One region of the Aurantimonas sp. C2-5-R2 genome, then DNA from elsewhere that is predicted to be linked to it. Evidence: riboswitches for the same ligand, from Rfam matches in the RefSeq annotation. Region 1 holds a riboswitch; the other holds the start of a gene.
The links. Region 1 has a riboswitch for thiamine pyrophosphate ahead of VQ044_RS23385 (YkoF family thiamine/hydroxymethylpyrimidine-binding protein). Riboswitches for the same ligand answer to the same signal wherever they lie in the genome.
Positions count from the first base shown of each region.

Region 2: linked by a shared signal. The riboswitch ahead of thiC (phosphomethylpyrimidine synthase ThiC) and the one ahead of VQ044_RS23385 (YkoF family thiamine/hydroxymethylpyrimidine-binding protein) in region 1 are both predicted to bind thiamine pyrophosphate.

Region 1 covers NZ_JAZHLJ010000129.1:605-6,010, forward strand. The annotation lists partial or broken gene VQ044_RS23370 (IS5/IS1182 family transposase) at 40-174, opposite strand; gene VQ044_RS23375 (hypothetical protein) at 386-610, shown strand; gene VQ044_RS23380 (hypothetical protein) at 634-927, opposite strand; TPP riboswitch at 952-1,063, shown strand; gene VQ044_RS23385 (YkoF family thiamine/hydroxymethylpyrimidine-binding protein) at 1,055-1,663, shown strand; gene VQ044_RS23390 (ECF transporter S component) at 1,687-2,265, shown strand; gene VQ044_RS23395 (ATP-binding cassette domain-containing protein) at 2,240-4,684, shown strand; gene VQ044_RS23400 (hypothetical protein) at 4,848-5,060, opposite strand; partial or broken gene tnpB (IS66 family insertion sequence element accessory protein TnpB) at 5,194-5,373, opposite strand; gene tnpA (IS66-like element accessory protein TnpA) at 5,370-5,406, opposite strand, start outside.
Region 2 covers NZ_JAZHLJ010000008.1:112,722-121,204, forward strand. The annotation lists gene VQ044_RS06225 (ABC transporter ATP-binding protein) at 1-699, shown strand, start outside; gene VQ044_RS06230 (ABC transporter substrate-binding protein) at 838-2,154, shown strand; gene VQ044_RS06235 (carbohydrate ABC transporter permease) at 2,277-3,209, shown strand; gene VQ044_RS06240 (carbohydrate ABC transporter permease) at 3,281-4,126, shown strand; TPP riboswitch at 4,218-4,335, shown strand; gene thiC (phosphomethylpyrimidine synthase ThiC) at 4,488-6,317, shown strand; gene VQ044_RS06250 (FAD-dependent oxidoreductase) at 6,322-7,299, shown strand; gene thiS (sulfur carrier protein ThiS) at 7,296-7,493, shown strand; gene VQ044_RS06260 (thiazole synthase) at 7,504-8,274, shown strand; gene VQ044_RS06265 (thiamine phosphate synthase) at 8,301-8,483, shown strand, end outside.

The DNA of each region.
Region 1 (5,406 bases):
GCGCGGCTCAGTGTCTGAATCAAAACGACTGGTGCAATTTCAAGGTCTTGCGAGCCGTCGGGTGAGTGTGCGGATGTTTGCGATGAAGACCCAGGCCTGGGCGGAAGCGATGGCGCGTTCGAAGTCCTTTGCCAGTCTTCGGCATCGTCCCAGCCATGCGAAGGATCGCTCGACATGCGCTGATCGCGACCACCCCCCTGGGTGGGCGTCATCGGAGCTGACGGGCGGGGTGCGATGCGGTCAGATAGCCATCGATTACGACGACATCTGATGCGCAAGGCTCACATCAACATCGTGATTGGATGATGTGGATCAAATCGGGATTTTCAGCGCCGGGCTATCCTATTGCTCGTGATCACCGGCAAGCCTGGGGAGAATAGGAAAAGTGAGTATCCAGACGCGTATTGCTTTGCTGATTTACGGCATGGTCAACGCCGTTTTATTTGGGGTCGGCGCGATCACCGTGCTTTCGTTTCCCGCCCTGCAGGAACAATGGAAATATCTGATTCCGCTGGTCGTCGCTTTGAGCTTGGTACTCGCCGCACCGATCGCCTGGATTATCGCGCCGCGGCTTCGAGCGAGATATTGGCGGAACAACGACCGCCGGTAACGAAAGTGCCTCGGATGCTGTTTTCAGCCGGATACCGCTGTCGAGAGCAGGGCTTGGTGTTGCTCTCTTTCCTCACGCCCGAGCCCATGGCTGCGGAACACATCAATTAAAACGGAATCCACGATCGTCGAAATCCTTTCACCGGCAACCCCGTAAAGCGTCAAAAGCTGGGACAGTTGCACGGCTTTGCGGTTCGATGAAGGATTGCGGCGGTAGGGCCCCGCATTCGACAATTCGCGGATCGAACACCGAGTTATTTCTTCCCGGACAGCCTCGTTTCCGCAGAGGTGGCGCGCGCCGAGGCGGAAAGATTGCATCGAAGATATCGAAGCTGTAACAGTCACCCGTGACAGGGGTGCTCCGCGACGCTGGGGCTGAGAGGAAGGCGGCAGGCCTTCGAACCCTCAAGCTGATCTGGGTAATGCCAGCGGAGCGAGGCGAGCGATGTTTTCCGGCGCACAGATTTCCCTTTATCCGATGACGGACGGATTTGTCTCCGTCATTCTCGGCTCCTTGAGCGCGCTCGATCCCTATCGCGAGCGCTTCCGCATCGAGACGGACGACATTTCGACGCTGATCGTCGGCCCGCCCGAAGAGCTGTTCGCCGCCATGCGCGACCTCTTCGTCGCCGCCGCGAAGACCGGAACCCACACCGTCCTGTCCGCGACCGTCTCGCGCGGCTGCCCCGGCGAGCCGGACGATGGGCTCTGCACGCCGACCGCCGATCTCCAGCCGCACGGCGATCTGGAAGAGCGCGTCCGCGGCGCCGTCTCGGCCGTCGCCGCGGCCGCCCCGACAACCCAAGCCGTTTCGGCGCAGTTCTCCTACTATCCGCTCGGCGCCGCCTACCACATGGACGAGATCTACGCCTGTATCGATTTCCTGAAGACGTCCGGGGTCTTCGACCGCTCGAAGAACTTTTGCACCAAACTTTCGGGCGATGCCGGGCCGGTCTTCGCGGCGCTGTCAGAAGCGTTCCTGCGCTTCGCGCCGGCCGAGGCCCACGTCGCCCTCGACGTGACCGTCTCGGCCAACAGCCCTTCCAACGCCTGACCTTCAACCACAGGAGCTTTGCCATGCCATCCGCTTGGACCCTGCGCGAAACGCTGATCGTCGCCGTGCTCGGCGCCGTCTTCGCGGTGCTTTATCTCGGCTGGGTGCAGTTGTGGCTCATCGCACAGGCCGTGTTCGGCGCGATCTCCATGGATGTCTTCATGGGGTTTTGGTTCATCGCCTCGATAGTGGCGGCCGCAATCATCCGCAAGCCGGGCGTGGCCTTCGGCGCGGAAGTGCTGGCGGCCGCGGTGCAGGTCCTGCTCGGCAGCCCGGCCGGCCTGCTCCTGATCGTGACCGGGATGGTGCAGGGCGCCGGTGCCGAACTCGTCTTCGCGCTGACCCGCTGGCGCAACTATTCTCTGCCCGTCCTGATGGCGGCCGGCATCGGCGCGGCGGTGTTCAGCTTCGTCTACACTTGGATTCGCTTCGACTACGCGGCTCTCGCCCCCGGCCTCATCGTCGTCATGTTCGTCATTCGGTGCCTCTCCGGGGCGCTGCTCGGCGGGCTTCTCGGCTATTATGTCGTGGAGGCGCTCTACAGGACCGGCGTGCTGCACGGTCTGAAGATCGACGATGAACGGCGGGCAGCGCTTGCCTAACGAGGTATCGCTGCCGCCGGCGGCAGCGTGGCGGCGCACGGCGATCACCTTCCCCTACGCGCCGGCACCCGCCGTCGGACCGGTCGATTTCGCCGTCTCGCGTGGCGAGCGCGTTCTCCTTTTGGGGCCCTCGGGGTCCGGCAAGTCGTCGCTGCTTCTCGCTCTGACCGGGCTTATCCCAACGAGCGTGCCGGCCAGGATCGACGGCAAGACCGCGATCTTCGGCGAAAACACCGAGCGCCGCTTGCCGGCGGCCTGGTCGAAATGCGTAGCGCAGTACTTCCAGGACGCCGATCAAGTCTTATGCGGCATGAGCGTCAAGGACGAGATCGCTTTCGCGCTCGAAAATCAGGCCGTGCCACCGTCCCAGATCGAGCGACGCGTCTTGGCGCTGATGACCCGGCTCGGTTTGCCGTGGGAGTGGCGCGACCGACGCTCGCTGGCGATGTCGGGGGGCGAGCGCCAGCTCGTCGCGCTCGCCGCAATCCTCGCCCAGGACGCACCGATCCTCTTGGCCGACGAGCCGACGGCCCATCTGTCACGCGAGGCCGCGGATCGGTTGCGCGCCCTTCTCGCCGAGACCGGCCGCACCTGCCTCATCGTCGACCACCGGCTGGACGGGCTGATCGAGACGATCGACCGCGTCGTGGTCCTCGACCGGCGCGGCCATGTCATGGCCGCCGCAAGTCCACGTCAGCTCTTCCGCAACCATCATTCCGCCCTCGTCGCCGAGGGCGTCTGGCGGCCGGCGGCGAGCGATCTCGACGCTCATTTGATCGCCGAGGACGTCGTGCTGGCGAAACCGCCCTTGACCGTGACGGAAGCGCTCGCGCAACTGCCGCGCGATGGTCCGGGCGCGCCCGGACACGATCGGGCTCGCGCGGCCGTCTCCACCTTCGTTGCCGACCGTCTGCCGGACGGGAACCGCGTCAACCCGTCCGGGCCACCGGTCGCGAGCCTCGAGAATGCCGATTGCGCGCCCTTCCTCGGCCCCGTTGTCCTGAAGGACGTCGATCTGTCCGTCCGCGCCGGGGAAATCGTCGGGCTCCTGGGCAGAAACGGTGCCGGCAAGTCGACGCTCGGCGCCAGCCTTGCCGGACTTTTACGCCTCAAGCGCGGCCGCCGGCACGGCGCGCCCGGCGCGATCGCGCTGCAATCTCCCGAAGACCAATTCGCCACCGGCTCGGTCCGCGACGAGATCGCCGCGATGCTGCCGCGGCGCCTTGCCGGCGGCGAGCGGTCGGAGCGCGTCGCCGCGGCGCTTCGCGATTATGGATTGACCGCGCTGCAAACGCGCCATCCATTCACGCTGTCGGAAGGAGAAAAGCGCCGGCTGTCGCTGGCGGCGATCGACGCCGCCGACCGCTGGCGACTGATCGTCCTCGACGAGCCGACGGCGGGGCTGGACGCGACCGGCGCCGCGGAGCTTGCCCGGCGCATCGAGGCTCTGCGGAACAAAGGGCGGGCGCTTGTCGTCATCACCCATGATTTGGACTTCGCGCTGCGGGTCGCCGACCGCGCGGTCATTCTGGGCGGAGGCGGCGTGGTCGCGCGGGGGTACGGCGAAAGACCTTCTCCTCGACACACGGCTCTTGGCCGAACACGGCCTCGCGGAGCCGGCGGCGGCGCCGGCCCTGCGCTGGCTGGAAGACCGACCGTCATGTTGAGACGCCTCAATCCACTAACCATGCTCGGCGTCTGCCTCGTCTGGATCGTCGCGACGACGCTCGTCTTCGAGATCGGCTTCCAACTCTTCGCTATCGTGCTGTTTGCTGGGATGCTTCTCATCGTCAACCGGACCTCGCCGCTGCTGCTTATGGTCTTGATGGTCCCGTTTGCCCTGTTCGGCTTCGGCTTCTTCACCACCAATGTCCTCTTTCGACAGGACAACACCGAGGCGCTGGCCGTTTTCTCCCACGATCTCGCGGCATCGGACGCCATCCTGGCGGGCTTCGTCCTCTTCCTGCGGGCGATCGCGGGTGGCATGATTTCGGTCTTCTTCGCGTTGACGATCGATCCGGGCGGCTTCGTGCGCGCGTCGGCCGCCTATCTCGGGCTGCCGCCGAGGATTGCGTACGCGCTGTTTGCGGCGATGCAGATCGTGCCGGACCTTGCTTTGAAAGCGCGACAGGTCCGCCTCGCCAACGCCATGCGGAAGGGGCAAGAGCTCAAACGTCTCGCTTCGCCGGCTGAAATCGCCCATCTGATCATTCCGTTGATTGCCTACGCCATTCGCCGCGCCGGGCGCACCGCCATCGCCATGGAAGCGCGCGGCTTTTCGCCCGACCGGTCAAGAACGATGATCGACGTGCCGGGTTTTTCCGCCGGGGATGCCGTGTTTGCGCTCGCCCTCGCGGCAACGCTCGTCTTGGCGGTGGACATGTCCGCTGACGGAGCGCTCTCGGCAATATGGCTTTGAGCGGATGAAGACTTCCGTCATTTGTATCGAATCAACGTCATAGAATCGGCGGGATCGGCCAAATCCAAACGGATAGTCCGTATCGTCCGATTGAATCGCACCTGAACCCGCTCGCAGACACCCATCAGCGGCTATCACCGAGCTCAGCATGAATGAGCATGGCTTACGACCCGTAATAGAAGTAAATCGCCACGCAGGTCGCGAAGCCGACGATGAAGTTCATTGGCGCACCGATCTTGACGAAGTCCATAAAGCGGTAGTTGCCGGCGGCATAGACCAGCGTGTTGGTCTGGTAGCCGATCGGTGTGGCGAAGCATGCGGAGGCGCCGAACATCACCGCGACGACGGCAGCCCTGGGATCGAGCCCGAGCGCCAAGAAAAGGCTGATCGCGATGGGCGTTACGACGATCGCGGCAGCATTGTTGGTGATGATCTCGGTAATCCGCGGCAGCGCAGGACGACGATCATGGTGCGTGCGTCGCGCGGATTTTTCGATGCCGTGGTCTGGCGTCCCAGACCAGAATCTTCAATCTGTCCGATCGCTTCGCCCGAAAGACGAAGATATCGCCACAATAGGGATCTTCCAGAAGCGCTTGCGCAACCATCGCCGTCAGACCGTTGATCCCGCGCCGAAAGTCGATCAGCTTGGTCGCGATCAAGATCTTCCGGGCGCTGCCAAGCGGCATCATGATCGCGAGCGCACGGCTGCCACCACGGCGCTC
Region 2 (8,483 bases), on a different contig from region 1:
CTGACCCATCTGCTCGACCGTTATCCGCGCCAGCTTTCCGGCGGCCAACGCCAGCGCGTCGCCATGGGGCGGGCGATCGTGCGCGAGCCGCAGGTGTTCCTGTTCGACGAGCCGCTGTCGAATCTCGACGCCAAGCTGCGCGTCTCGATGCGCTCCGAGATGAAGAATCTCCACCAGCGCCTGAAGACCACCACCGTCTACGTCACCCACGACCAGATCGAGGCGATGACCATGGCCGACAAGATCGTCGTCATGCACGACGGGATCGTCGAGCAGGTCGGCACGCCGCTGGAGCTCTACGACCGTCCCGACAATCTTTTCGTCGCTGGTTTCATCGGCTCGCCGGCGATGAACATGGTGACCGGCGCGGCCGATCCGGACGACCGAACATATTTCGTCACGGGCGATGGACATCGACTGCCGATCGCGCGGCCGGGCAAGGTCGAGCCTGGACGCGAGACGATCTACGGCGTGCGACCGGAGGGGATGAGCCTCGGCGGTGACGTGCCGCTCAAGGTCGAGGTGGTTGAGCCGACAGGCTCCGAGACCCACGTCATCGCCAAGCTTGGCCAGACCGAGATAATCTGCGTCTTCCGTGAGCGCATTTCCGAAGGGCCGGGAGACGAGCTGCGGGTGTCGATCGACCCGAACGCGGTGCATCTGTTCGACGCCAAGTCCGGGGCGCGCGTCTCGGAGTGATCTCAGTCGGCACGCGTCTGGCCTAAGCGGCCTGTCGATGCCAACAATGAGAGACTAAGCCAGACAGACCGTCGCGGCAGCGGGAGGCCGCCGACGGAGAGTGCAGGGAGCGCTTCCGCTCAAGAGGAGGAGATAGCAATGACGATCAATCGCAGAACACTTCTACAGGGTACGGCGGGCCTCGCGGCGAGCGCGGCATTCGGCGGAATGCTCGGAAATGGCCGCGCCTTCGCGCAAGGGGCCATGCCGGAATTCAAGCCGGAAGAGGGCGCAAGTCTCAGGCTGCTTCGCTGGGTGCCGTTCGTGTCCGGTGAGGAAGAAGCCTGGAACGCCAACACCAAGGCGTTTACCGAGGCGACCGGCGTCGAGGTCCAGATCGACCAGGAAAGCTGGGAGGACGTGCGTCCCAAGGCGGCCGTCGCGGCCAATGTCGGCTCCGGCCCCGATATGGTGATGAGCTGGTTCGACGATCCGTTCCAGTATCCCGACAAGCTCGTCGACGTCACCGACGTCGCCACCGCGCTCGGCGAGCAGAGCGGCGGCTGGTACGAGGGCCTGGAAGGCTACGCCAAGCAGGGCGACAAGTTCATCGCCGTCCCGCTGACCGCGATCGGCAACGCCATCTGCTATCGCGACAGCCATATGAAGGCGGCCGGGTTCGACGAGTTCCCGCAAGATACCGACGGCTTCCTCGAGCTTTGCAAAGCGATGCAGGCCAAGGGCACGCCCGCCGGATTCCCGCACGGCAAGGCCGTCGGCGACGGCAACAACTACGCGCACTGGCTGTTGTGGAGCCATGGCGGCATGACCGTCGACGAGAGTGGTAAGCCGGCGATCGACAGCCCCGAGACCAAAGCCGCGATCGAATACGCCAAGGCGCTCTACGCGACCTTCATCCCGGGCACCGAGAGCTGGCTCGACATCAACAACAACCGCGCCTTTCTGGCCGGACAGATCTCGCTGACGGCAAACGGAGTCTCACTCTACTACGCCGCCAAGAAAGACCCCGCGATGGCGGAGATCGCCGAGGACATGCGCACGACCAACCTGCCGATCGGTCCGGTCGGCAAGTCGGTGGAACTGCACCAGACCTCGACGATCAACGTCTTCAAGCACACCAAATACCCGGAGGCGGCCAAGGCCTACATCGCCTTCATGTACCAGCCCGATCAGATGAACGCCTGGATTCAGGGTGCCAGCGCCTATTGCTGCCAGCCGTTGAAGGCGTTCGCCGACAATCCGATCTGGACCTCGGACCCGATCCACGAGCCCTATTCCAAGGCGTCGGCGAGCTTGCGCCCGAACGGCTTTGCCGGGCCGCTCGGACCCTCGTCGGCCGGCGTGATGGCCGACTATGTGGTCGTCGACATGTTTGCGGAGGCGGTCACCGGTCAACGGACGGCCGAAGAGGCGATCGCCAACGCCGAGCGGCGTATCGCCCGCTACTACCGCTAACCAAACGAGGGGCGCCGGCGATCGCTGGCGCCCCTTGGCGTTTTCGACCATCAAGACCGCAGCGATGTGGCGTGATTTACCCGATCCCGTGGGCCGGGCAGCAAAAGAGGAACGAGCAAGCGATGTCGAGCGTCCAGGCGGTACCGCGGCCATCCATCCTGCGCCGGTTCGTGCAAAGCCGGAACGGCCTCGGGCTGCTGTTCATGCTGCCGGCGGCGATCTTCTTGCTGTTCTTCCTCACCTATCCGCTCGGGCTCGGCGTCTGGCTGGGCTTTACCGATACGACCATCGGTCGCACCGGCGTCTTCGTCGGTCTGGAAAACTACGCCTGGCTGTTCGACGATCCGGTGTTCTGGCTGTCGGTCTACAACACCGTCCTCTACACCTTCGTCGCCTCGGTGCTGAAGTTCGTGCTCGGCCTTTGGCTGGCCCTGATCCTCAACGAGCGCCTGCCGTTCAAGAACTTCTTCCGAGCGATCATCCTGCTGCCCTGGGTGGTGCCGACAGTCCTGTCGGCGCTAGCCTTCTGGTGGATCTACGATTCACAGTTCTCGATCATTTCCTGGGTGCTCATGCAGTGGGGCTGGATCGACACGCCGATCAACTTCCTCGGCGATCCGAACAAGGCCCGCGCCTCGGTCATCGCGGCCAATGTCTGGCGCGGCATTCCGTTCGTGGCGATCTCGCTGCTCGCGGGGCTGCAGACGATCCCGCAATCGCTGAACGAGGCCGCGGCGCTCGACGGCGCGACGCCGTGGCAGCGTTTCACCAAGATCACCCTGCCGCTGCTGACGCCGATCATCGCCGTGGTGATGACCTTCTCGGTGCTGTTCACCTTCACCGATTTCCAGCTGATCTACGTCTTGACGCGCGGCGGCCCGGTCAACGCGACGCATCTGATGGCGACGCTCTCGTTCCAGCGCGCCATTCCCGGCGGCCAGCTCGGTGAGGGCGCGGCGATCGCCGTCGCCATGATTCCTTTCCTGCTCGCCGCGATCCTGTTCTCGTTCTTCGGGCTGCAGCGACGCAAATGGCAGCAGGGCGCGGCCGATTGAGGAGATATGACCCCGTGAGCCAAGAAACGCTTCCCGGCCGCACCGTCGCCGTGCATGACGACACCGAAGGCATGCAGCAGTTCAACTCGCTGCCGCGCCGCATCCTCGTGGTCTATCTGCCCTTGGCGGTGTTCGTGTTCGTGCTGCTGTTCCCATTCTACTGGATGGCGATCACGGCGGTAAAACCGAACCACCAGCTGACCAACTATACCGACTATAGCCCGTTCTGGGTGGTCAAGCCGACGCTCGAGCATATCCGCTTCCTGCTCTTCGAGACCTCCTATCCGGGCTGGCTGTGGAACACCATGCTGGTCTCCGTTGCCTCGACGGCGATTGCGCTGGCCGCCTCGGTCTTCGCCGCCTACGCGATCGAACGGGTGCGCTTCACCGGCGCGCGGGTCACCGGTCTGTTGATCTTTCTCGCTTATCTCGTGCCGCCGTCGATCCTGTTCATTCCGCTCGCCTTCATCGTTTTCAATGTCGGCATCTTCGATTCCCGGCTGGCGCTGATCCTGACCTATCCGACCTTCCTCATCCCGTTCTGCACCTGGCTGCTGATGGGCTATTTCCGCACCATCCCCTTCGAGCTGGAAGAGAGCGCGCTGGTGGACGGGGCGACGCGCTGGCAGATCCTGACCAAGGTGGTACTGCCTTTGGCCGTGCCCGGCCTGATCTCCGCCGGCATCTTCGCCTTCACGCTGTCCTGGAACGAGTTCATCTACGCGCTGACCTTCATCTCCTCGTCGGAGAACAAGACAATCCCGGTCGGCGTGCTGACCGAGCTTGTGCGCGGCGACATCTACGAATGGGGGGCGCTGATGGCCGGGGCTCTGCTCGGCTCGCTCCCCGTCGTCATCCTCTACTCCTTCTTCGTCGACTATTACGTCTCGTCGATGACCGGCGCGGTGAAGGAATAGGCGCTTCCGCGGTGCTTTCACGACATTTGGCGGTCCGGTCTCCGGGTCGGCGCAGATCGCCGTTGACTTTGGCCGCTGAATTGATAGCGTTTGCTCGTCCAAGGGGAGTTCCGGCAAGGAACTGAGAGGCCGACGGCTCAAGAAGCGCGCGGCGACCCTACGAACCTGATCCAGTTGACACTGGCGTAGGGATGGAGTGAGCCGCTTCCCGATCCGTTTTCCCCTTTGACGACCCGCCGCCTACGCGGCGCGTTCTCTGGCGACGACAATCGGGGAAGAGGCATCGGGAAACCCCCGGTGTGAAGCGGCCCAATCTTACCCAAACCGCGGAACTGGATCTCCTTGTCGAACAGGAGAGCCTATGAACGCCCAGACTCCCACCGTTATTGCCCCCACCGTGACCAGCGGCCCGCTGCCAGCATCCCGCAAGATCTGGCGCGCCGGTACGCTCCACCCCGAAGTCCGCGTCCCGATGCGCGAGATCTCCGTGCATCCGACCGCCGGCGAGCCGCCGGTCACTGTCTATGATTCCTCCGGTCCCTATACGGACGACACGGCAACAACCGATATCGCCGCCGGCCTTCCCCGCAAGCGGCGCGATTGGACGCTCGCGGCCGGAGACGTCGAGGACTATGCCGGCCGGGTGGTCCGGCCGGAAGACAATGGCGTTACCTCCGACGCCAAGCGCGTTCCGACCTTTCCTGTCTCCCATGCACCGCTGCGGGCGAAGAGCGGCAAGGCCGTCACCCAGATCGCCTATGCCCGCGCCGGCATCGTCACTCCGGAAATGGAGTTCGTCGCGATCCGCGAGAATCTCGGGCGCGAGCAGGCCAAGGCCCAGCTGGAGCGGGACGGTCATCCCTTTTCCGCCACCATCCCCGATTTCATCACCCCCGAATGGGTGCGCGACGAGGTGGCGTCGGGCCGGGCGATCATTCCTGCCAACATCAACCATCCCGAACTCGAGCCGATGGCGATCGGGCGCAATTTCCTGGTCAAGATCAACGCCAATATCGGCAATTCGGCCGTGACCTCGTCGATGGCCGAAGAGGTCGAGAAGATGGTCTGGTCGATCCGCTGGGGCGCCGATACGGTCATGGATTTGTCGACCGGCCGCAATATCCACGACATTCGCGAGTGGATCATCCGCAACGCGCCGGTGCCGATCGGCACCGTGCCGCTCTACCAGGCGCTGGAGAAGGTCGACGGCATCGCCGAGAATCTAACCTGGGAGGTCTATCGCGACACGCTGATCGAGCAGGCCGAGCAGGGTGTCGACTATTTCACCATCCATGCCGGCGTGCGGCTGCGTCACATCCCGCTCACCGTCGAGCGGGTCACCGGCATCGTCTCTCGCGGCGGCTCGATCATGGCCAAATGGTGCCTGCACCACCACAAGGAGAGCTTCCTCTACGAGCATTTCGAGGAAATCTGCGACATCTGCCGGATGTACGACGTGTCTTTCTCGCTCGGTGACGGCCTGCGTCCCGGCTCGATCGCCGACGCCAACGACAAGGCACAGTTCGCCGAACTGGAAACGCTCGGCGAACTGACGCAGATCGCCTGGGCCAAGGACTGCCAGGTGATGATCGAGGGTCCGGGGCACGTCCCGATGCACAAGATCAAGGAAAATGTCGATCTGCAGATGAAGGTCTGCGGCGAGGCCCCGTTCTATACGCTCGGGCCCTTGGTGACCGACATCGCGCCGGGCTACGACCACATCACCAGCGGCATCGGCGCGGCGATGATCGGCTGGTTCGGCACGGCCATGCTCTGCTACGTAACGCCCAAGGAGCATCTGGGCCTGCCCGACCGCGACGACGTCAAGGTCGGGGTGATCACCTACAAGATCGCCGCCCACGCCGCCGATCTCGCCAAGGGCCACCCGGCCTCGCAGCTGCGCGACGACGCGCTGTCGCGGGCCCGATTCGAGTTTCGCTGGGAGGACCAGTTCAACCTCTCGCTGGATCCGGAAACGGCGCGCTCGCTGCACGACGAGACGCTGCCCAAGGAGGCGCACAAGACGGCGCATTTCTGCTCCATGTGCGGCCCGAAATTCTGCTCCATGAAGATCTCCCACGATATCCGCGCCGAGGCGCAGAAAGAGGGGATGGAGGAGATGGCCCGCAAATACCGTGAGGGCGGCGATCTTTATATGCCGGCGAACGCGGCCGGCGAAGCGGCGGAGTAGGCCGATGCAGATCGCGGTTCTCGGCGCCGGTGTCGCGGGGCTGGCCTCCGCCACCGTGCTCGCCGAGCGGGGTGCTTCGGTGACGGTGTTCGAGCGTGGCGCCGCCATCGGGGAGGGCGCGGCGTCGCGTCTCGCCGGCGCCATGCTGGCGCCGTGGTGCGAGCGCGAAAGCGCCGAGCCCGAGGTGGTCCGGCTCGGCGCCGGCGCCGCCGACTGGTGGGCGGCCCGCGTCCCCGGTGTGGCGCGGCAGGGCAGCCTGGTCCTGGCGCCGCCGCGCGACCGGGCGGAGCTCGACTGTTTTGCCCGGCGCACCGACCATTTCGACCGTGTCGGGGCCGAGGAGATCGCCGAGCTCGAGCCCAGCCTCGCCGGGCGGTTCCAGGCAGGGCTGCTGTTTGCCGAAGAGGCGCATCTGTGCCCGCGCTGCGCCTTGAAGGCGCTGGCCCGGCGGCTGGAGGGGATGGGGGCCGCATTCCATTTCGGTGAGGACGGGCGCGCTGCGTCCGCGGGCTTCGAAACGGTTATCGACTGCCGTGGTTTTGCCGCCCGCGAGACCTTGCCGGAGCTGCGCGGCGTGCGCGGCGAAATGGTGCTGCTGCGGACGGGCGAGGTGGCGCTGTCGCGGCCGGTCCGTCTCCTGCATCCGCGTCAGCCGATTTACGTCGTGCCGCGTGTGGACGGCATCTTCATGGTCGGCGCGACGATGATCGAGAGCGAAAACCGGGGCGCGATCACGCTGCGCTCGGCGGTCGAGCTTTTGTCGGCCGCCTACGCGCTGCACCCGGCTTTCGCCGAGGCGGAGATCCTCGAGACCGGCGTCGGGATTCGGCCGGCCTTTCCCGACAACCTGCCACGGGTGACGCGGCAGGGACGGGTGATCTCGGTCAACGGTCTTTACCGCCACGGATTTCTGCTGGCGCCGGATGTCGCGGGGCGGGCGGCCGATCTCGCCCTCGGCAAGAGCGGGAGGGTTGCGGCGTGACGATCAAGCTGAACGGCGAGGCGCGCGAGGTCGCGGCGACGACACTCGATGCTCTTCTGGTCGAACTCGGGCTGGCGGACGCGGTCGTCGCCACCGCGCGCAATTGTGATTTCGTGGCGAAAGAGGACCGACCGGCGACACCGGTCGTCGACGGCGATGCGATCGAAATCGTCGCGCCCATGCAGGGAGGCTAGGAGATTGTCGATGGACATTTACGGACGCCACCACGCCTCGCGGCTGATGCTCGGCACCGCGCTCTATCCGTCGCCGGCGATCATGGCCGACGCCGTGCGCGCTTCCGGGGCGGAACTCGTCACCGTCTCGCTCCGCCGCGAGAGTGCCGGAGCGAAGGCCGGGCAGGGATTCTGGGACCTGATCCGCGATCTCGGCGTGCAGGTGCTGCCCAATACGGCTGGCTGCCATACGGTGAAGGACGCGGTGACGACCGCGCAGATGGGCCGCGAGATCTTCGACACCACGCTGGTCAAGCTGGAGGTGATCGGCGAGGCCGACACGCTGCAGCCCGATCTCTTCGGCTTGGTCGACGCGGCGCGAATCCTCGTCGCCGAGGGGTTCGAGGTCTTGCCTTATACGACCGAGGACCTCGTCGCCGCCGAACGCTTGATCGAAGCCGGATGCCGCGTCCTCATGCCCTGGGGCGCACCGATCGGCTCGGCCAGGGGCCTCAACAACCGCTATGGGCTGCGCAGCCTCAGGGCGCATTTTCCGGAGGTGACGCTGATCGTCGACGCCGGTCTCGGCGTGCCCTCGCATGCGGCCGAGGCGATGGAACTCGGCTTCGACGGCGTCCTCCTCAACACCGCAATCGCCAAGGCCGGCGATCCGGTCGCGATGGCGCGCGCCTTCGCGCTGGCGGTCGAGGCCGGGCGACTCGGCTACGAGGCGGGCGCGCTGGAGCCGCGCGACATGGCCGCGCCGTCGACGCCGGTGCTGGGCAGGGCGCTGCTGGCATGAGCGCGACAATGGATGGGGGCACGCGGATCGGGCTCGATCCGTTTTACCTGATCGTCGACGACGCCGACTGGGTCGAGCGGCTGGTGCCGCTTGGCGTCAGACTGGTGCAATTGCGAGCCAAGGCGATGGACGCGCGGCGGCTGCGCGCCGAAATTCGCCGCGCAAGGGACGTGTGCGAGGCCAATGCCTGCCAGCTCGTGGTCAACGAC